3 regions of the Brevibacillus sp. LEMMJ03 genome follow, and region 3 is predicted to be linked to each of the others. Evidence: predicted binding sites of a transcription regulator. Region 3 holds the regulator's gene; each other region holds the start of a gene.
The links. The regulator LexA, encoded in region 3, represses DNA repair genes until DNA is damaged. The targets are predictions, from matches to a motif close to CGAACATATGTTCG.
Positions count from the first base shown of each region.

Region 1: the regulator LexA is predicted to act here: its motif matches at 2,682-2,695, upstream of FOI68_RS12185 (DNA polymerase IV).
Region 2: the regulator LexA is predicted to act here: its motif matches at 4,881-4,894, upstream of FOI68_RS08460 (DNA polymerase IV).

Region 1 is NZ_VKJN01000008.1:122,267-129,460, forward strand. It holds gene FOI68_RS12170 (C39 family peptidase) at 1-529, opposite strand, end outside; gene FOI68_RS12175 (YolD-like family protein) at 596-946, opposite strand; gene FOI68_RS12180 (YhjD family protein) at 943-1,386, opposite strand; gene FOI68_RS12185 (DNA polymerase IV) at 1,383-2,624, opposite strand; gene FOI68_RS12190 (GNAT family N-acetyltransferase) at 2,984-3,469, shown strand; gene FOI68_RS12195 (hypothetical protein) at 3,506-3,823, opposite strand; gene FOI68_RS12200 (cadherin-like beta sandwich domain-containing protein) at 4,690-7,194, shown strand, end outside.
Region 2 is NZ_VKJN01000005.1:85,964-93,157, forward strand. It holds gene yqeK (bis(5'-nucleosyl)-tetraphosphatase (symmetrical) YqeK) at 1-178, opposite strand, end outside; gene FOI68_RS08435 (nicotinate-nucleotide adenylyltransferase) at 162-758, opposite strand; gene yhbY (ribosome assembly RNA-binding protein YhbY) at 762-1,052, opposite strand; gene FOI68_RS08445 (shikimate dehydrogenase) at 1,082-1,936, opposite strand; gene yqeH (ribosome biogenesis GTPase YqeH) at 2,013-3,131, opposite strand; gene FOI68_RS08455 (YqeG family HAD IIIA-type phosphatase) at 3,128-3,652, opposite strand; gene FOI68_RS08460 (DNA polymerase IV) at 3,774-4,868, opposite strand; gene FOI68_RS08465 (gamma-glutamyl-gamma-aminobutyrate hydrolase family protein) at 5,057-5,791, opposite strand; gene FOI68_RS08470 (peptide ABC transporter substrate-binding protein) at 5,808-7,194, opposite strand, start outside.
Region 3 is NZ_VKJN01000010.1:182,884-190,077, forward strand. It holds gene ltaE (low-specificity L-threonine aldolase) at 95-1,117, opposite strand; gene FOI68_RS14595 (HesB/IscA family protein) at 1,231-1,533, shown strand; gene FOI68_RS14600 (HelD family protein) at 1,604-3,847, opposite strand; gene crcB (fluoride efflux transporter CrcB) at 3,881-4,246, opposite strand; gene FOI68_RS14610 (DUF896 domain-containing protein) at 4,337-4,534, opposite strand; gene yneA (cell division suppressor protein YneA) at 4,640-4,978, opposite strand; gene lexA (transcriptional repressor LexA) at 5,136-5,759, shown strand; gene FOI68_RS14625 (DUF456 domain-containing protein) at 5,889-6,377, opposite strand; gene FOI68_RS14630 (DUF4269 domain-containing protein) at 6,586-7,155, shown strand.

The DNA of each region.
Region 1 (7,194 bases), on a different contig from region 3:
GCCGCCTCGCAGCCACGCTGTCCAGCAGCGCCTGATAGGTCCGCCCCGTCAAGTTCACCGTCCGTTCTCCCATGTAGCGGCGCAGCAGTTCTTCCAGGGGCTTGTTGTAGACCGCAAATCCCTTTCGTTTGCCGGTCATATCCCCGACGAATCCTTTGTTGGGATCGCCCCATTCCTTGATGTCGCCGTTTTTCTGCACCAGCGGCTCGGGGTCCTTTTTCACCTGGCGGGCCAGTGTCAGTTTATCCACATCGCGGCCGGCATACCGCAGCAGCATCGCCAGGCTGGTCACCTCACAGCCGTTCTTCAGCTCCGGCTTTTGGCTGATGATCGGGACATCGAGGATCATGTTGGACGGCCGGGGAGGCTGGGGAGCGGCAGGAGATGCCCCTGCGTACGGGGATTGTTCCGGAGCCGGCGCGCTCTGCACCCGGGGCGGCGGTGTACGCTCCCCGGCCTGGGGAGCCGTACAGCCCGCTGCGAAGGCGAGGGCTGCTGCGATCACAATCGGCCTGATGCGTTGGTTCACGCTGAATGCCTCCTTTGGTTTTATCCAAAGGGTGCCCCGCCAGCCGGCCGGCCATGTCCCCTCCGCTCAGGAGATTGCTGTCAGTTCCGCGTCCAGCAGGCGGGCAAACGGAATCCGCAGCGTCTTCTCCCCGCTCTTCAGCTTCAACTGCCGGCTGGCCGGATCGATGTGAACCACCCGGCCGCTCAGGCGGCGGGCCGCCTCACCGTCGTAGTAGGTCAGGCTCACGACGCCGCCCGTCTGGATCGCTTCCCAGATCCGCTCGCTCACGGCCGCCAGTTGTTCCTCGTCCAGTTCCGGGGGGATGTAGCGTCGCTCTTCCGCCTTGATCCGCAGGTACATCTCCCGATGCTCGGGCAGCACAAAACGGCTGGCCGCAAACAAATTGTCCTTCTTCGACACGCGTTTTTCCCTCATGTTGCCTTCTCTCCTTCTTCGCGGCCGATCCGCCGCGCATGACGTTCCGGCACCATCGCGCCCGGGTCCTGGCGGGGGGCTTGCTGCCGCATGATCCACAGCCGGGCCAGTTCCTGGCATTCGGCGCGCAGCACCTCAATGGAGTAGACCGCCTCCCGCACGTACCCGCGCTGCCGGTACTGCACCACGTAGACGCCTCGCTCCCGGCGGGCGCTCAGCAGGACGCATCCCCGCTGCCGCAAATGGCGGCGCAGTCTGTGATGCTGCCGCTCCGCCCAGCGGGACAGTTCCTCGAAAAACCAGTGGTACGACAGCTTCAAGGGAACCTGCCGCACCCGCCCCCAATCCGCCATGGCGGCGCGAAACAGCAAACCGAACAGGATGTACAGGCGCAGCAGCTCCTGTTCTCCCTCCGCCGCCTGCCCGTCCCGCTCCGTCACTTGTAGTGCCCCCCGATCTTGCGGGCACGCTCCCGCGCCTGCCCCGCTCCCAGCAGGGAAACGGCCCGCAAAATGGCATCCTGTCCGTAGCGGGCGCGGATGTCGTCCATGGCGCGGGCGAGCGAACGCTGCCTGTGCGTGTCGGTAAACAGGTTGAGCTGAACCACATTGTCGGGCACCAACTGTTCCAGGCTGACACCGACGCTGCGCACCGGCGTCTGCTGCCAGTGCCGGTCAAACAGGCGGCAGGCCGCTTCGTACAGCGTCATCGCGTCATGGGTCGGCTCCGGCAGCTTCAACTGCCGCCCAAAGCCGGCAGGGGCATCAAAATCGGCCCCGCGGCATCCGACCGAGACGACCGATCCCATCAGCCGCTTGCTCCGCGCCCGGCGGCATACCTCCTCGCACAGCTCCAGGAGCACCACCTTGATCTCGGCGGCGGTGTGATAGTCGCGCGGCAGCGTCATGTGATGGCCGATGCCCTTTTGCGTCTCGTGGGTCTGAAGCGACACCGGCGAATTGTCCAGGCCGTGAGCCGTGCGCCAAAGCACCTCGCCGTTTACGCCCCAGCGGCGGGCGAGCACCGCCGGAGACATGCGGGCGAGCTGCCCGATCTGGTAGATGCCCATGCGGTGAAAATGGCGCTTCATCCGCGAGCCCACCCCGAACAGCTTTTCGATCGGCAGCTTCCAGAGCGTGTCGGCCAGCTCTTCCCGCTTCAGCCAAAAGATCCCCTCCTCCCGTTTTTTGGCGAAGTTGTCGCAGGCCATCTTGGCGAGCACCTTGTTCTCCCCGATGCCGATCCGGGAGTTGATCCCCGTCTCCAGCCGGACGCGGCGGCGGATTTCCTCGGCGATCCGCCAGGGGTCGCCGAACAGCCGGACGCTTCCCGTCACGTCCAGAAACTGCTCGTCGATGGAATACGGCTCCACCAGATCGGTAAACGACTCAAAGATGCGGGTAATCTGCACGGAGACGCGGAGGTACGTCTCCATCCGCGGGCGAACGACCACCAGATGCCGGCACTTTTGCTGCGCCTGCCACAGCGCCTCCGCCGTGGTGACACCGTACGACTTGGCAATCGGGCAGGCGGCCAGAACCACACCGCTGCGCCGTTCGGGATCGCCGGCCACGACGACCGGTTTGTCCCGCAGCTGCGGATGGGCCGCCTTTTCAATACTGGCGTAAAAGCTCTGCATGTCAGCCAGGAAGATGATCCGCTTGCTGTCCTTGGTCATGATGTTCATCCCCCAACAGGAACATTTGTTCTCATCTTAAATCTGTTCTTAGTATAGCAAACAGATGTTCGCTTTTATACTCCCTGCTTGCAAAAAAGGCGCTGGTAATTTTTTCTTCCGCTTTCTGCCGAACGGCAGGGAGGACGGCGACCGGCAGAGAATCCCGATAAGCAGGAAGCCGAGAGGATAGCTTCGTCCACACGGCTGTAAAAGGCGCCCCAGGAGCAGGCGGCGGGCGGCGCGGGACGGAACCCCTTCGCCCGAGGCGAACACGATCCGGCATGCGTATCCGATCCCGAATGCCCCCACGCTGCAGCGAGCCGGTGGAAACCCCGACCGATCAGAAAGGAGAATCGCCCATGAGCGTTCAGCTTCGGCCAACCCGTCCGGCCGACATACCGTTTGTGTACGAGACCGAACACGCGGCGGAAAATCGCCCGTTTCTCCTTCCATGGACGGAGGAACGGCACCGGCAGGCCCTCGCCCATCCAGACATCCGCCACCTGATCGTGGAGGAAACGGAGAGCGGCAGAGCGGTCGGCTACGTTATCATCGCCGGGCTGACCAACCCGCACGGCAGCATCGAGCTGATGCGCATTACGATCTCCGCGAAAGGGAAAGGATACGGCCGCCGGGTCCTGCGGCAGGTCAAGCGCTGGGCGTTTGAGGAACAGCAGGCTCACCGCCTCTGGCTGGACGTGAAGGAGGAAAACGAACGGGCCCTGAACCTGTACCTGTCCGAGGGATTTGTCATCGAAGGCAAACTGCGGGAATGCCTGAAAACCGGCGAACGGTACGAGTCGCTGCTCGTCCTGTCGATGCTTTCGTCCGAGTACAGGGACTGACGCTGGGAAGCAGCCATCCGCCTTTTCCCTGCCTGATCAAGCATGCGAAGCGGCCAGGACCCCGAAACCATCATCCGCCCTTCGCTCCTTGCCGGACAAACGGGACAAACGGGAATTACACGCGCAAAAGAGACGTGAAAAGCCGTACTGAAAATCGTTCTGAAACATTACAATGTTGGTAACGATCAAGGCTTTGGCTTTGGCCCGTCCTTGGTCGCGCAGCACATCCAGAAAGGAGTTGACATGACGTTGCGACACATCAGGATGACCGCAGGTTTGCCTCCTTTCGCCCGTGTTTTTCTCGTTTCCCTGTTGGCCTTGTTTCCCTTTTTCAGCGCTCCTCCGCCCGCTCATGCCCAAGCCTCGATCACGATCGACTCGCACGCGAACGGAGATCAAATCAAAGCGGGAACCATCCGGGTGTCCGGCACATACGTGGACGGTGCGCGACGTTCCTGGACAATCCGCTTAGAAATGGGCGGCAAAACCAGGGGGCTCCCCGCTTCGGGAGTCTAACTCTGTATCCGATTCGGCGGGGGAAGCGCCCGCCCGGAATGAAAGTCGGCATTCCTGCCTGATCCTCCGACATGCGCGGCCGATTTGCCTCGGACGCGTATGAAGCTCGGTGAAGCGCGGCGTCTTTGCTTCGGACAAAGGTGCCGGGGGGCCATAAAGCTGCTATGCCCAGGAGAACGCCTCGGCGTTGGCACGAATCCTCGGAAGAACGACCCGTCCGGCGGGGACATGTCGATCCCCTCCTCCCCGCGTTGCGCGGGGCAGTCGCGGAAGGAACTTCGTCCGCGTTCCTTCTGTTCCACTCCGGTAAGGGAATGGAGTTCCCCCGCCCTTCCGACTGCGGGCGGGTGAACGGCTGACGGGTCAGAGAGGAGGGCTACGGCAGCAGATGCAAGGCTAGGGTACAGGGAACGTCGGAACTTCGGACGAAGATGCCAAGCGGGGCAAACCGCGATGCTTCGAAACGGCAGGAAATGGCCGTTGCATCCGAAGGACAGCAGCCCGTAGTAGCGAGGAAGCAGGGTAATGCCTGTGGAGCGAAGGGGCATAGCCATGCGCTCCGCTGGGGAGAACATGGCGGAACGCCGTGTGCGGTGAAAGCCGCATGCACGGTGTGACGTGGGGGAAAAGGGGATCCGCACGATGCGCGCCCCGCGCAGGCGAGGACGCACCCTTACCTATCACGGTCGTACGAGCTAATGCTCGTGATCAACGCCGAGACACTCGCAGACGTTCACACGGACGATCCTGACGGAGACGGATCCGGCACGTGGTACTGCGACATCGACGCCAGCCGGTACGACGGACCCGTCGAGATCGCCGTGAAAGGCTGGGACGCGGGGACCCGCTACGGGGTCTGGTCCCCATTTGTCACGCTGCAGGTGGAGAATCCCGCGGCCAGCAAACCGGTCGTCACCATCGACAGCCCGGCGGATGGCACACAGGTGGACGGGGCGGTGATGATCGAAATGTCGGTGCAGGCGAAAAACCCGCTCTCCTCCGTGGAAGTGAGGATCGACGGAGGGAGATGGCTCAAGGCCAAGGCAGACGGTTCCAGCGGCCGCTACAAGTACCTCTGGAAGCCGCCGGCCGGAGCCTCCGGAACGAGCCGGATCGAAGCGCGGGCCAGCGACCGCCGGGGAAATGTCGGCACCAGCCTGACCACGTACGTCCGCCTTGGCGGCGCCGCAGCCGAACCCGTCACCGTGGAACCGCAGGACCGGGCCATCTGGATCTGGGAAAAAGCGTCGTACAACCTGTTTTACAACGACGGCTCCAAGGAGGTGCTGGACGCCCTGGCGCAGGACACCGCCACCTTCCAGTCGGATCCCGTCACGACGTTTTACCTCGGCATCGACCAATTGTACGGAACGCACGTGATGCGGGAAGCGCCCGAGAAGGTGCGGGCGTTCGTCTCCTGGGCCCACTCCAGGGGGTACAAGGTGCACGCGACCATCGCGGGCGGAACGATCCTGCCCTACATGGGCGCGTACAGCCGCTACCACGAGATCGCCGTCCGCACGATGGAAGACGTGATCAACTACAACCTCTCCGCCGCTCCCGACGAACGCTTTGACGGCGTCAACGTGGACATCGAGCCATACATTCTGCCCGATTTCAAAACCGCCCAGCCTTCCGTCCAGATTCAGTACCTGGACGGTCTCTCCAAGATGATTCAGCGAAGAGACGCTGCCGGGATCAACCTGCCGTTTGGCACCGTGATCCCCAGATGGTACGATTCAGCCGCCCAAGCGCAGAACATCCCCTGGAGGGGAACGGCGACATGGCTGTCCGAACACGTCCAGAACATCAGCGACTACGTTGCCATCATGGACTACCGGGACACGGCCGACGGATCGGCCGGCATCATTCAGGGAGCGCTGGGAGAACTGGCCTACGCCAATGCCATTGGCAAGCCCGGGTCCGTCGTGATCGCGGTGGAGACGCTGGACATCGCCGACGGGGGCGATCCCGAGACGATCACCTTCCGCGAAGAAGGGCGCACGCACATGGAAAGCGAACTGGACAAAGTGTACGCGGCAGTCGGGAGCGATCCGGCTTTCGCCGGCATCGCCATGCACCACTACGATCCGCTGCGCCAGCTCCCCTCCGACTGGGGGCCGGACCGGATCACGTGGGAGCCGCCGGCCGACGACAGCCCGCCTTCCGCTGTGAGCGTCCGGCCGACCGCCGCCGCGTTTGATCACCAGCGGATCGACGTCACCTTTGGCCGCGCCTTTGACAACACGGAAGTGGAGGAATACTACGTCTACCGCAGTACCGACAGCGGGTTTGAACCCGACGAGTCCAACCTGGCGGGCAGTACGAGAGGCCTCCTCTTCTCCGATACGGGGCTGTTGCCCAACACCACCTACTACTACAAGGTGGCCGCCGTCGACGTGAGGGGCAACCAGGGCCCCGCCTCGGACGAAACGTCGGCCGTCACCGGCGACACGCCGCTCGCGCCGATGGTCGTGCGCGGCATGGAGATCACCCATACCGGCACCAGCGCCAAGGTCAGCCTGCGGGTCGTCGACAGGGAGACGAACGCTCCGATCCCGGCCGCCATTGTCCACGGCCGGTTCGCGTACGGAGCCGGAAAGTTTGTGGACATCGTGACGGATGCGGACGGCATGGCGTCGGCCACCTCCGAAGCGGTCGCCGCCGACCGGCAGGTGGACTTTATCGTGCAGCGGATCACCGCCCCCGGATACTACTGGGCGAAAGCCTACGACGTGCGGGAGCCGCTGTCGGCATACGACCAGCAGGCGGAGACGCCGTCGGTACTGCCGGAGGAGGAGCATGCCGTCGACGGGCCGCATCAGGAGGGCAGCGCCGTCGACGGGCCGCATCAGGAGGGCAGCGCCGCCGACGGCTCGCGTCAGGAAGGCAGCGCCGCCGACGGGCAGCCTGGGCATTCCCTCGCCGGACTCCTCGCGCTGACGTTCGGCCAGGGCGAGTTAAGTCCCGTTTTTTCTCCGGACATCACCCGCTACACGCTCACCGTCGAGCGAGATGTAAGCGCTGTCAACATGACGGCTGCCGCTGCCCCGGAGACGGCGGTCGCCGTAAACGACGTGCCGCTGTCCGCCGAGCAGCCGTCCGTGGAAATTCCGCTGGACACCGACGACACGACGGTCGTGATCGCGGTCACCCCGCCGGGCGGCCAGACCGTCACCTACACGGTCACCGTCGTGCGCCAGGGGGCA
Region 2 (7,194 bases), on a different contig from region 3:
AGCACTTGCAGTAGTCGTGCAGGTAGCCGGCCTGCTCCGCCTTGTCCGGATCGGCGCCGAAGCGCTCCGCCAGCCGTCTCGCCGACTCCGCCACTCCCAGGGTGTGGCGGTACCGCTTGTCATGCATTTGGGCGCGCACCTTCGCGAGCAGCGCCTCCCGATCAATCGCTCCGTTCATATAACCCGTGCTCCTTTATATAACGCTCTACGACCGGCGGGACCAGGTAGCGGATGCTCCTGCCCGCGGCCGCTTTTTGCCGGATCAGCGAGGACGAGATGTCCCAGGCCGGCATCTCCACGAAGCTGACGTACGCTTCGTGCGCCCGACGGTCCAGCCGTGTCCCCGGCCGCGCCAGCCCGATAAACCGTACCAGCCGGATCAGCTCGGCAAAACGGTACCACTTGGGCAGGAGCTCCACCATGTCGGCCCCGACGATAAACGAAAAGCGGCAGTCCGGATACGCGGACACCAATTGGCGCATCGTGTCGTAGGTGTAGGACGGCCCCTCCCGCCGCAGTTCCACGTCGGTCACGCGAAACGCCGGATGGTCCGCGACAGCCAGTTCCACCATGCGCAGCCGGTGTTCCGCCGGCGTGATGCCCGATCTCGTCTTGTGCGGCGGTATCCGGGCCGGCATGAACCAGACTTCGTCCAGCCCCATCTGTTCCCGGGCCTGCTCCGCGGCGAGGAGATGGCCGCAGTGAATCGGGTCAAACGTGCCGCCCATGATGCCGATCTGCTTTTCCCGCTGTTCCATGGCTTACGGCAGCTCGATCGTCTTGTTTTCCCGGGACTCCTTGTAAAGCACGACGGTATGGCCGATGAGCTGCACCAGTTCGGCCTCCGCTCCCGCCGCCAGGGCTTCCGCCACCTCGTGTTTGTCATCCAGATTGTTCTGCAGGATGGACACCTTGATCAGTTCCCGCACTTCCAGCGCCTCTTTGATCTGCGTAATCATGTTGTCGTTGACGCCGCCTTTTCCCACCTGAAAAATCGGGGTGAGATGATGGGCCTGCGCCCGCAAAAAACGCTTCTGCTTGCCGGTGAGCATCGGCTTGCCTCCTTCTCTGACGTCTATCGTCATGAACTAGTCTTCGTAAGCTGCTGCAAAACAATGTCCCGCATCGTCTCGGCGGGCGCCGCCTGCCCCGTCCACAGTTCAAACGCGAGCGCTCCCTGGTTGACGAACATGCCCACGCCGGAATGGACGCGCGCACCGCACGCGCGCGCCTCTTTCAGCAGACGGGTCTCCAGCGGGTTGTAAATCAGATCGCTGACGATCAGACCGGGGTGCAGCCATTCCGCCTGCACCGGCATCTCGTCCACCTGCGGGTGCATGCCGATCGACGTGGTGTTGATCAGCAGCGTGGCGTCGGCAATCGCCGCTTTTCCGTCCGTCGGATCGATCACCGAGGTGGGCACGATCGTTCCCACGTGTTCCGCCAGGAGCGCCGCTCGTTCCCGCGAGCGGTTGATGATCCGGATCTCGCGAACGCCCTGTTCGGCCAGGGTGAAGGCGACGGCGCGGGCCGCTCCCCCGGCCCCCATCATGGTGACAACCTGCTCGCGCAAGTCAATCCCCGTCTCCTCCACCAGGGAACGGACGTAGCCCGTGCCGTCGGTGTTGTAGCCGATCAGGCGGCCGTCCCGGTTGACGACGGTGTTCACCGCGCCGATCCGCTGGGCCAGGGGATCGATCTCGTCCAGCATCGGCATGATCGCCACCTTGTGGGGAATGGTCACGTTGACCCCTTTGATCCCCAGCGCGCGAATGCCGGCCACCGCTTCCTCCAAGCGCTCCGGTTCCACATCAAAAGCGGCGTAGGCAAAATTCAGCCCCTTTTCGGAAAAGGCGGCGTTGTGCATCAGCGGCGATTGCGAATGCGAAACCGGATGGCCCAACAGGCCAACCAACTGTGTTTTGCTCGTGATCATGCGGATCTCCTTCCCCTCTGCTGCTCTTTCTGTAGCATATGACAGGGCAGGCGGCAGGCGAAAAACCGCCGCCGCTTCAAATCAGGCCTTTTCTCATCCCGACGCTGACGCCCTTGGGCGCGTGCACGACGACGTGCGCCTCGTGCTTGCCCCGCAGGCTGACCCAGCCCAATCCGGAAATGACGATGTCCGTCGCGCCCGCAGGCGGGATCTTGAACGTATGCTTGACAAAGGGGGGCAGCGCCTGGGCCGCCTCCGCTCCCGTGGGCGGAGCAAGCAGTTCCCCGTGGTGCTTGGCCATGACCTCGTCGGCATTCTCCAGCTTGGTGCGGTGAATGTACAGGTTGTTGGCCACGTAGACGACGAACGGCTGGTGCTGGCCGCGGACAAAATCGATGCGGGCCAGTCCTCCCAAAAACAGCGTCTGTCTGTCGTTCAACTGGTAGACCTTGGGGTTGATCCGCGCCGTGGGCGTAATCCTGCGCAGGTCCTGCGGCGACACCATGTGGCCGATCTGGTCGCGGTTGATGATCCCGGGCGTGTCGTAGATGGAGCGGCCGTCTTCCAGCGGAATTTCGATCTTGTCCAGCGTCGTGCCGGGGAACGGTGACGTGGTGATTTCCAAGTCGGCCGAACCGTAGTCGTGCAGAATGCGGTTGATCAAGGTCGACTTGCCGACGTTGGTGACCCCGACGATGTAGACGTCCCGCCCGCGCCGCAACTCGCCGATCCGCGCCAGGAGCTCGTCGATGTTGACGCCTTTTTGCGCGCTGACCAGGATGACGTCCGCCGGGCGCAGTCCGCGCTCTTTCGCCTCGTGCTGCATCCAGTTGCGGACGCGGTTCAGGTTGATGTTTTTGGGCAGCAAATCCACTTTGTTGCCGACCAGCAAAATGGGGTTCTTGCCGACAAAACGGGGCAGGCCCCTCAGCCACGACCCCTGGAAGTCGAAGATGTCGACCACCATCACCACGAGGCTGTCGGTCGCGCCGATGCCGTGCAGAATCCGCAAGAAGTCGTCGTCCTCCATGCTGACCGGCGCCACTTCATTGTAGTGCTTGATCCGGAAACAGCGCTGGCAGATGACGGTTTCCCGGGCGAGGGCCGACGCCGGCGCGTACCCCGGCCGTTTCGGGTCCTCCGTCTGAATGGCCACGCCGCAGCCTGCGCACGTCCCCGGCGTTTGTTCGTTCACGATTTTGTCTTCCACGTAATCATTCCTTTCCTGCGCATCAAGTATAACGCCACCCGTTCCATCCGGCGGTTGATCCGCGTCCAAAACCCGTCCGTCTCGGCAACGGGGACGACAAGAATGGTATGAAAACCGAGCCGGTTGCCTCCCAGCACGTCGGTAAACAACTGGTCGCCGATCACAACCGTCTCCGCGATCGTCACGTTCATGTCCCGGACCGCCTGCAAAAAGGCGCGGCGGGACGGCTTGCGCGCCGCGCAGATGAACCGGACCCCCAACGGGGCGCAGAAGCGGTCCACCCTGTCCTGATTGTTGTTGGACACGACCGTCACCTGGATGCCTGCCTCATTCAGCCGTTTCAGCCAGGCTTCTACCTCGGGGGTGGCGTGCGGCCTGTCCCACTCCACCAGGGTGTTGTCCAGGTCGGTAATGACCGCGCGTATGTGTCTTTTCCGCAGTTGATCTATGTCAATATGATGGATGGACTCCACAAACTGGTCCGGCATCAGCTTCTCCAGAAACACGGGGCACCTCCAACACGGCCTGACGAGAACCGCGATTTCGGCACCTACTATACCACACTCCGCCACCGGCTTGCAAAAGTTTCAATCCGCGTCCGAAAACAATCCGCGAGGCAGCGCGGCGTCACCGCCCGAGACGGAGAATTCCCGATTCCGCTTCCACCGCTTCCTCCATGCTCTTCCATGAAAACAGCGTCAACTGCTCGTACCGCTGTTCCGCCGGCGGCGCAAAGTTGGAGAAGCCGACGCCGACGAGGCGCACCCCCGGGGAGTAGTCGAACGCGTCCAGCAGCTCTTCCAGCAGTTCGGCCCAGTTTGCGCCGGGGGCGGCCTTGCGCTGTTTGGTCCTGAGGGTGAAGTCGGCGTATTTGATTTTCAGCGTCAGGGTTTGCGGGACGACTCCCTCCCGCCTCACATCCTGCTCCGCCTCCGCCAGCAGGGAAGCGGCCACGGGAGCGACCGCCTCGCGGTCGTGCAGGTCAAACGGCAGCGTCGTCTCGCGGCTCAGCGATTTGGGAGCCCGCTCCGTCACGATTTCCCGGTCGTCCACGCCCCGGGCCCGGTAGTACAGCGCCTGCCCGAACTTGCCGAACAACTGCACCACTTCGTCCAGGGAAAGCCGCCAAAAGTCTTCCACGGTGTGAATGCCCTTTCTCGTCAGCAGCTCCTGCGATTTTTTGCCCACTCCGTGCAGCGTCCCGACGGGCAGCGGCCGCAGCACCTCCAGCGCCTGATCCGGCCGGATGACGACAAAGGCGTCCGGCTTTTTCAAATCGCTGGCGATCTTGGCGAGGGACATGTTGTAGGAGAGGCCGACGCTGCAGGTCAACCCGGTTTCACTCTGAATCCGCCGCTTGATCTCCCGGGCGACGGGAACGGCGTTGTCGTAGCCGGAGACGTCCAGGTACGCCTCATCCAGTCCCACGGTTTGATAGCGATCCGTATAGGCGGCAAACACCTCGCGGATCTCCGCCGATTTTTCCGCGTAGCGCTCGTAGCGAACCGGCAGAAACACGCCGTGCGGACATTTTTTGCGGGCCAGCGCCATCGGCATCGCGGACCGCACCCCGTATTTTCGCGCTTCATAGCTGCAGGTGGACACCACGCCGCGGTTTCCCGTGCCGCCGACGATCACCGGCCGGCCGCGCAGTTCCGGGTGATCCAACTGTTCCACACTGGCAAAAAACGCGTCAATGTCCAGATGCAGGATCTTCTTCACGGGAGATACCACCAAACATACATTCTCATATCGCTATTATCGTCCTTTTTCCAGCCGGATGCAAGATACAGCCGCCTGCCGCGGACGGATGCCGCCGCCGTTTTGACGAAAAAACCGCCCTTCCCGAGAGAAGAGCGGTTTGCGTTTTTGTTTTTCTATCTTCCGCAATGCCTGCAGCGGCTGACGCCTTACCGGGCCAGCGCCTTCACCTGACGCGCCTTGTTGACGAACGCTTCCGCCAGCTTCAGCATCGTGTCGTCGTGCGCCCACATGCGCTCCGGATGCCACTGCACGCCCACGTGCAGCCCGTCGAGGCTTTCAATCGCCTCAATCACCCCGTCAGCGGCCACCCCTGTCACCTTGAACCCGGGGGCCACGTCTTTCACCGCCTGATGATGCGACGTATTGACGAGGATTTCCGTCTTGCCCAATGCTTCCGCCACAAACCCCGGCTGAAGCGTGACCTTGTGCGCTCCGTATTGGCGCGAACCTTTTTGCGCGTGTTGAAAGGCACCCGGCACCTGGCTCGGGATGTCCTGGATCAGCGTGCCGCCGCACGCCACGTTCAGGATCTGCATGCCGCGGCAGATGCCGAGAATCGGCTTCTTCAGCTCCAGAGCCAGTTTGATCACCGCCAGCTCCGCCAGGTCCCGTTCGTACTCCACTTCCCCCAGCCCCTGCAGCGGCTCTTCGCCGTACAGATGGGGGGCGGGATCGTCTCCGCCGGTGAGGATCAGGCCGTCCAGCGATTCCACCATCGCGCGGAACGGCGCGTCCGGGACCGTCATCAGCGGCAGGATGAACGGAATCCCGCCTGTGCGGGCCACCCCGTCCACATAGCCGGAACCCACGTAGAAGAACTGGTCGAGGTTGTTGTTGGGAAAGTACATTTTGGTACACGCTACGCCAATGATCGGACGCACGAGCGGTCACTCCTTGTTATTTCTTTTCGTTGGATGCGTATTTGAAGTCGATGAAGCCGAGCGGGTCGACCACGACGTCTTTTACCGTGTCCTGCTTCACCCACGCGTAGGTGAAGTAGTAAATCGGCATCGCCGGCATTTCGTCCATGACGATGGCGTCCGCCTTTTTCAGGATTTCGTTGCGCTTCGCCGGGTCTGCTTCTTTTGCCGACTGGTCCAGCAGGGCGAGGAATTCCTTGTTTTCCCACTTGGACGTGTTCAGCCCGCCCTTGAAGACCTCGAAGAAGTTGATCGGGTCGTTGAAGTCGCCAATCCAGCTTGCCCGGCCGATTTGGAAGTTGCCCGCCTTCATCTGCTCGCGGTGAACCTTGTTTTCCTTGTTGACCAGTTTGACTTCGATGCCGAACGCCTTTCTCCACTGGTCTTGAATGACGGTCGCGATGCGCTGGTTCACTTCCGTCGTGTTGTACGACAGCGTGATCTCCGGCAGTTTGGAGATGCCCAGTTCCTTCATCCCTTCCGCGAGCAGCTTTTTCGCGGTTTCCACGTCGCCGTCCTTGAAGTAGCCGTCCGGATTGAACGCCATCGTCGGCGGCAGGATGCCGAGCGCCGGCGTGCTCTTGTACGGCACGACATTCTCGGAGATTTCCTTGCGGTTAACCGCGTACGCGAAGGCTTGGCGGATCTTCTTGTTGGAGAACGGAGGCTGGGTCGTATTGAAAACGTACCAGTACGTACCGGCGGTCGCCTGGGTTTGCATTTTGCCCGAGTCCTTCAACGCATCCAGCGCGTCAAGCGGCAAGTCGCCCAGCGGCGAGCCCGCCCAATCCAGATCGCCTTTCTCGAACATGGACAGCTCGGTGTTGGCGTCTTCGATCATGTTGATCGTCAGCTTGGACAGCTTGACGGCATCCTTGTCCCAGTACGACTCGTTTTTCTCCAGTTCGATGACCGACTTGTGCTCCCACTTTTTCAGTACGAACGGACCGTTCCCCACGTACGTGTCGGGGCTGCCCGCCCAGTTTTTGTTGGCTTCCACCACTTTCTTGTTGACGGGGAAGTAGGTGACGGAGGCGACCAACTGCGGGAAAAACGGCGCCGGGTTTTCCAGCGTGACGACCAGCGTCTTGTCGTCCGTTGCCTTTACCCCCACGTCTTCCGCCTTGGCCTTGCCCGCATTGTACGCCTGCCCGTTTTTCAGATAGTAGAGCTGGTACGCGTAGCCCGATGCCGTTTCCGGGTTGAGCACCCGTTTCCAGGCGTATTCAAAGTCGTGAGCCGTGACCGGATCGCCGTTGGACCACTTGCTGTCGCGCAGATGGAACGTGTAGGTCAGTCCGTCCGGAGACACTTCGTACTTCTCGGCGACTGCTTCCTTGAGCTGGCCGTTTGCGTCGAGGCGC
Region 3 (7,194 bases):
TATACACCGTTTTTTTCGGCAAATCAATAGGGAAAATCGGCTCCAGACGAAAAAAACGTGCAGCGCGATGGACGCATGCTGCACGTTTCTGCCGTTACGCCGTCAAGACCGATTCGATGATCTCCAGCGTCTTGACGATGTCTTGGTCGCCGATATGGCGGTGGGTGGTGAAGCGGACCACGTATTCGTCGAAATCGACGGCCCGCACGCCCCGTTCGGCGAGGCGGGCCAAAAATTGCTCGGCGGTCAGTCCGGCCGATTCCGTGCGGACCAGGACGATGTTGGTCTCCACCGGCTCCACGTGCAGGCCGAGCTTGCGCAGCCCTTCCGCCAGCATGCGTGCCCGGGCGTGGTCCTCCTGGAGCCGCTCCGTCATCTCCGTCAACGCGAGAATCCCCGGCGCGGCCAGGTAGCCCGCCTGCCGCAGGCCGCCGCCCAGCTTTTTGCGCCACCAGCGGGCCTCTTCGATGAATGCCCGATCGCCGGCCAGAATGGAACCGACGGGGGCGCTCAGTCCCTTGGACAAACAGACGGTGACCGAATCGGTATGGCGGGTAAACTCCGTCACATCCCGTCCCAACGCAACGGCTGCGTTGAACAGGCGGGCTCCGTCAAGGTGAACGGCTGCCCCGTGTCGTTTGGCCGTTTCGTATACGGCCTCCATCTGTTCCGGCGCAACCACGGCGCCGCCAGCCCGGTTGTGCGTATTTTCCATGCACACCAGCCTGGTTCGCGGAAAGTGAATGTCGGCACCGCGGATGGCACGGGCCACGTCGGCCGCCTGCAGCGCGCCGCGAACCCCCGCCAGTGTCCGCGTCTGCACGCCGGCCAGCGCCGCCACCGCTCCCCCTTCGTAGTAAAAGATGTGGGAATTGGCCTCCATGATCACTTCGTCCCCGCTGACGCAGTGGGTCAGCACCGCCACCTGGTTTCCCTGGGTGCCGCTGGTGACGAACAGCGCCGCTTCCTTCCCCAGTCGTTCCGCGGCGATGCTCTCCAGCCTGTTGACGGTCGGGTCCTCCCCGTACACGTCGTCTCCCACTTCCGCCTCCGCCATCGCGCGAATCATCGCTTCCGTCGGTTTGGTCACCGTGTCACTTCGCAAATCAATGGTCATGCAGATTCCTCTCCTCTCTTCCTTCCATTTTAACACTTTGCGCATTGCACATCGATTTTCCTGTTTGGTAAGATGGAGAGGACACTTTTTTAATAGTAAGGAGACTGCCCCGCATGAATGTAAAAATCACCCGCAACGCCGCGAAGCAACTGAAAGCCGTGCTGGACCAGGAAGAAGACAAGGAGCTGAAACTGCGCGTCTACGTCACGCATAAGCACAGCGACCACGCCCACTACGGCCTGGCGCTGGACAAGCCCGGTGCCGACGACGCGGTCGTCTCCACTGACAAGGAGATCGACGTGATCGTCAGCAAGGACGAGCCTCTGCTGGACGGCGTGGTCATTGACTACCTGTACCTGCCGGAAGAAGGCTACGTCATCACCAATCCGTCCAAAGGCAATCACGGGGATCACTGATTCCAATGAAAAAGCTCTCTGCGCGACATCCTTCGCAGAGAGCTTCTTTCTTTTTTGAACAAAGCGTCCTCTATGATCTTCCGTACAACAACTCGTCGGGAACATCCCGCAGCAGCGGGGTCATCCGCCCCGCTTCGTGCAGCATCAACAGGCGGTGAACGGGACGGGTCATCGCCACGTACAGCAGCTTGGCGTCCCACTCGCTGTCCGTGTATCGCTCCACATCCAGCAGGATCACCGCGTCAAACTGCAGCCCTTTGGTCAAATACGCCGGCATGACCGTCACGCCGCCGGGGAACCGGCTGTCTTTGGAGCCGAGCAGGACCAGCTCGCTGATCGCGCCGCGCAGCGCCTTGTACGCCTGTTTGCTCTCTTCGGCCGTCCTGGCGACGATGGCGACGGTCTGAAAGCCTTCTTCCTGCAGCTCCCGGACGAGCCGCGCCGTTTGTTCCCACTTTTCGGCCGGAGCCGCGTACGACAGCATCTTCGGCTTTTCCCCGTGCCGCAGCACCGGCTTGGCCATCACCGACTCGGGCAGGCGAATCCTGCGCAGCACCTCGTTGGCGCAGCGCATGATCTCAATCGTGGAACGATAGCTTTGCGCCAGCGTGTAGTACGCGGCGGCAGGCTGGCCGAAGACGCCGCCCGTCAATTCGTCCCACGACTGCAGGCCCCGGTAGGCGTGGATGCCCTGCGCGATGTCGCCCACCACGGTCAAGGACTGGCGCTTCGTCACCAGGGCGATCACGGCGATCTCCAAGGCGCTGAGATCCTGCGCCTCGTCCACCACCGTATGGTCGAACTGCTCCGCCTGTTCGAGCCCGTCCACCAGATGGCGCAGGTACAACAGCGGCGCCACGTCTTCCGGCTCGATCCGCTCTTCGGCAAACAGCACCGCCGACGATCGGCAGACGTCCGCAATCACGCTATCCTCCACGTCATCCGGCGCCAGGCGTCTGAGCAGCGTCTCATCCGTGATCAGCTTCCGGTACGCCGCAAAGACATCCACCTGCGGGAAGGACGACAAGTACTTCTCCAGGATCTGTTCCATCATCCGCTCAAACTTTGTCAGTCCCTGTTTGTCCAGATCGATCCGCATCGTTCGCAGATGGGCAAACAGTTGTTTGTTCATCTCCTGCTTCAGATGCTTGCGCAGCGCCTCGAGACGCTTTCGATAGGGCAGATGGCCGAACTGGCCGGTAAACAGTTCCCGGATCGTCTCCCCGCTGATGGAAAAGACCTGTTGGGTCCGGCTGTAGACAAAGCTCAGCTTTTTAAAAGGGATGTCCGTCTCCGCCAGGTAGCGCAGATAGCTGTCCAAGGCAGCCTTGCAGGCGAGCGAGCCTTTGAACCGCAGGCGGTTTTGCGTCATCTCCCGTTCCCGCCGGTCCTGTCCTTCCTCGAAAAACAGGCGCAGCAGCTTCTGCGGGTCGGTGATGCGCCAGCCTTTGGGCAGAAGCGGCTTGACCAGCTTGGCCGCCCAGTCCAAAAACGTGGCCTGCTGGACGTCATCCACACCCAGTTCCGGAAGCACGTCCGATATGTAGTTGAGAAACAGGCGGTTCGGCGCAAACACCATGAATTTTTTCGACATCATCGAGTCCTGGTAGTTGTAAATCAGGTAGGAGAGGCGGTGCAGCGCGATGGTGGTCTTCCCGCTCCCGGCCACCCCCTGGACGACGATGGGACGGTCTTTGTCCGCCCGAATGATGTCGTTTTGTTCGGACTGGATGGTCGCCACGATGTCCTTCAGCCGACTGTCGTTTGTCTGGTTCAGATTGGCGGCGAGAAACTCATCGATAAACCCTTCCTGGAGAAACTCGTCGGGATGGCCCATTTCCCGGTGGATCGTCTCCTTGACCGCCCCGTCGTAGATTCCGGTAATCTTCCCCTTTTCGATGGCAAAGTTCCGCTTCAGGCGAACTTCTCCGCGGACGATGCCCTTGTCGGTCCGGTAGAAGGCGTCCTTGCTCTCGCCGCTGTAGTAGAGGCCGGCAATCGGAGCACGCCAGTCCACGACCAGCGCATCAAACGTATCGCTCCGGACGATCCCGCGCTTGCCAATATAGACGATGTCCAGCTCGTACGTCTCGTCCTTGAGAAAGTCCACCCGGCCGAAGTACGGTTTGTCCTTCCCTTGGTCTTCCAGATACCGCAGTTCCTTGGCCTTTTTGTAAGCGACCACCTGCTTCACGTAGTCGTCGGTCACTTCCCGAACTTCTTCGCGCAGCATCTCGATCTCCCGTTCGATGGCGGACACCGTTTCATCCAGCCGTTTTTGTTCCCGTTCGTAATCCGGATGCCGAATCGTCACGTCCATACTCCTTTCGCTTCGAACGCGGCTGGCTCAGCCCACATGCCGGCCCAGCCAGACCCCGGCTCCGCAGGCCAACAGGCCAATGCCTACGCTGAGCAGCACATACGCCAATCCGCGTCCGATGTTCCCGTCTCCGAAAAAGGTGACCACCTCCAGAGAAAAGGTGGAAAAGGTCGTAAAGCCGCCCAACAGCCCGGTGGTGAAGAGCAGGTACAGCTCCGGTGAGAGAAACCCCCGCTCCTTTCCCCAGGCGTACAAGAGCCCGATGCAAAACGAACCCACAACGTTGGCCGCCCACGTACCTGCCGGCCAGCCCGGCTGGTTCATCACCAAGCCCAATCCGTACCGCATGATTGATCCCACGGCGCCGCCCACTGCGACAACCAGCCACGACATGCGCATTCCTCCCTGTTCGGCCCATTTCGTCGTAGAAAAAGACATCCAAGCGTCATGCGTGGATGCCTTCCTGTGCCAGTACACGTTATCTTAATGTTTGGGACCGTTGTCTTCAAGATCTTCCACATAGCGGATCGATTCCAGGTTGGCCCGCAGGGACGCCTTGACAGCATCGATGTACTTGCGCCGCAGCGCCTGCTGCTCCTGTTTTTCTTCGTCGGTCAGGCCCTCTTCGCGGGATTTCTTGGCCAACTCGTTGATCCGTTTGATTTCCGCGTCGGTTACCACAGCCTCTCCCCCTACTCTCGGTAATGCCGCTCTATTATAACACATCGGCGGCACAACGCAAACGAAAGGAAATACTTGGGCCTGCTCCGCTGCCTGCGCTGCCGTCTACTCTCCGACGGGAACAGCCAGGCGCTGTCCGGGGTAAATGTTGGAGTTGTCCAGCCGGTTCATCTTTTTGATCGCGTACACCAGTTCACGCACTTCCATGCCGGCTTCGTCCTGGTACTGGACGGCAATTTTCCACAAGCTGTCCCCCGGCTGAACCGTCACTTCCTTCACGGGAACGACCGACGCCGACTCCGATGCGAACACAAGTTCTGTCAAGAAGTAAAAAAAGAGAGAGAATACCACGAAAAACACCAATGCTTGACCGCGTGTCACACCGATGCGGCTGCGGCGCTCCGGTTTTTTGGCAAAGCGGTTGTGTGCGGAAATTGCATGCATGATACCATCCCCCTGCAAACATACGTTCTATCGTCTTGTTCTCATCATAATGCGAACATGTGTTTTGTGTCAAGTTGAAATCGAACTTATGTTTGTCGAACGCAAGATCCCATGGTATAATATAGAAAACATGTTCGAGAAAACAGGGGTGTGGTCCATGTCCAAGCTATCCAATAGACAACAAGCCATTATCGACTTCATTCGCAAGGAAGTCCGCGACAAGGGGTATCCTCCGTCCGTTCGGGAAATCGGCGAGGCCGTCGGGCTGGCCTCCAGCTCCACCGTCCACGGTCACCTGGCCCGGCTGGAAAAGAAGGGGCTGATCCGGCGCGATCCCACCAAGCCGCGCGCGATTGAGCTGTTGACCGATGGCGACCGCTACCAGGAGGACTTCGAAGAATCCGTCGTTCGTGTGCCCGTCATCGGGAAGGTAACGGCAGGGCAGCCGATTACGGCGGTGGAACACGTCGAGGATTACTTTCCCCTGCCGGAGCACATCGTCACCTCGGACAAGGTGTACATGCTCCGCGTGTCGGGCGACAGCATGATCGAGGCGGGCATCCTCGACGGCGACTACGTCATCGTGCGCCAGCAAAACGTGGCCAACAACGGCGACATCGTCGTGGCCATGACCGATGAGGACGAAGCCACCGTCAAGCGCTTCTTCAAGGAAAAAAACCACTTCCGCCTGCAGCCGGAAAACTCCACGATGGAACCGATCATTCTGGACTCGGTCACGATTCTGGGGAAAGTGATCGGGGTGTACCGGTTGATTCACTAGCAAAAGGAGGAGCCCGTATCTTTCCCGACCGTAGGCGAAAGATACGGGCTCCTTTCTGTGTATCGTCGCGGTCAGACCGGAACGATCCGGGGCAGGGGTTGCATCCCGCTGCCCATTCGATTCACGGGCCTACAAGGCGGCGATGAAGAACCAAATGATCATCACGATTTGCAGGACGACCTTGACGACCGCGCTGCCGAGAAATCCGACAAGCGATCCCACGCCCGCCTTAACCGCCCGCTCGAGCGGTTGGTTGGAGACGAACAGCTCCACCAGCACCACAAACAGGAACGGCAGGATCAGCATCCCGAACGGCGGAAACAGGAAAATCCCGAGAAAAATGCCGACCGCCGCGGCAATCGACGACCACTTGGAACCGCCGTACCGCTTCACGAAGTACATGTTGGTCAGCAAATCGGCTCCGTACAGCAGCACGCTCAGCACCGCCATCCCCCACCAGAACGACGCCGGCAGCCCGGCTCCCGGTTCGGCGAGGACAAAGTGGTACAGCAGGAACCCTGCCCACAGCAATATCGTATCCGGCAAAACCGGCAGAAAAATACCGGCGATGCTTGCGACAAACAACGCCACGATGACGATCCACAGCAGTATCTCCATCGGGTACACTCCTTTCTGTAAGGATATACGGATCAGGGCGCCATCCGTTGCATCATTCTTTTCATCCTTGTCCACATTTTTGCCTGATCAGCCCCGTCCGAACCCCGGCGGTACGGGCGGACGGCGCTGACAGAATCCAATTACGACGGCCGGGGGCATGACCGCGTCCTGTTTGTCAAAACGCTTCCCCCGCAGGAGGAAGACTGAGGTGAACAACTGGCACGACCTCACGTATCTGCAAGCGGGAACCCCCCGACAGCGCGCCGCCTGGGAGGCCATCCACCGCTTGGGCATCATGGAGCGGCTTCAGGCATACCAGCCGGTGCTGGCGGGAACGATTCCGCTGGACATCGACGTGGCGGACAGCGATTTGGACGTGATCTGCTGCGCGAGCGATTTGGACGCATTCGATCGCTTCGTTCGCGATGCGTTTGGCCGGCAGGACGGCTTTTCCCAGCAACGCTGTGACGTCAACGGCGTGCCGTCCAGCGTCACTTCCTTTTGGCACGGCGGATTTGCGTTCGAACTGTTCGCCCAGCCCGTACCCGCCGATCGGCAAAACGCCTACCGCCACATGGTGATGGAGGCCCGCCTGCTGGCCCTCTCCGGCGAACAGGCCAGAGAGGGTATCCGGGAGCTGAAGCGGAACGGAATGAAAACGGAGCCTGCGTTCGCCCGCTATTTCGGCATTCCCGGCGACGATCCCTATCAAGCCCTGCTGGAGTGGGAACGGTACAGCGACGCGGAGCTGGCGGAACTCATACAAAAAAGAACCTGATGACTGGTCATATCCCCGTCAAGTAGACAGTAAAAAAAG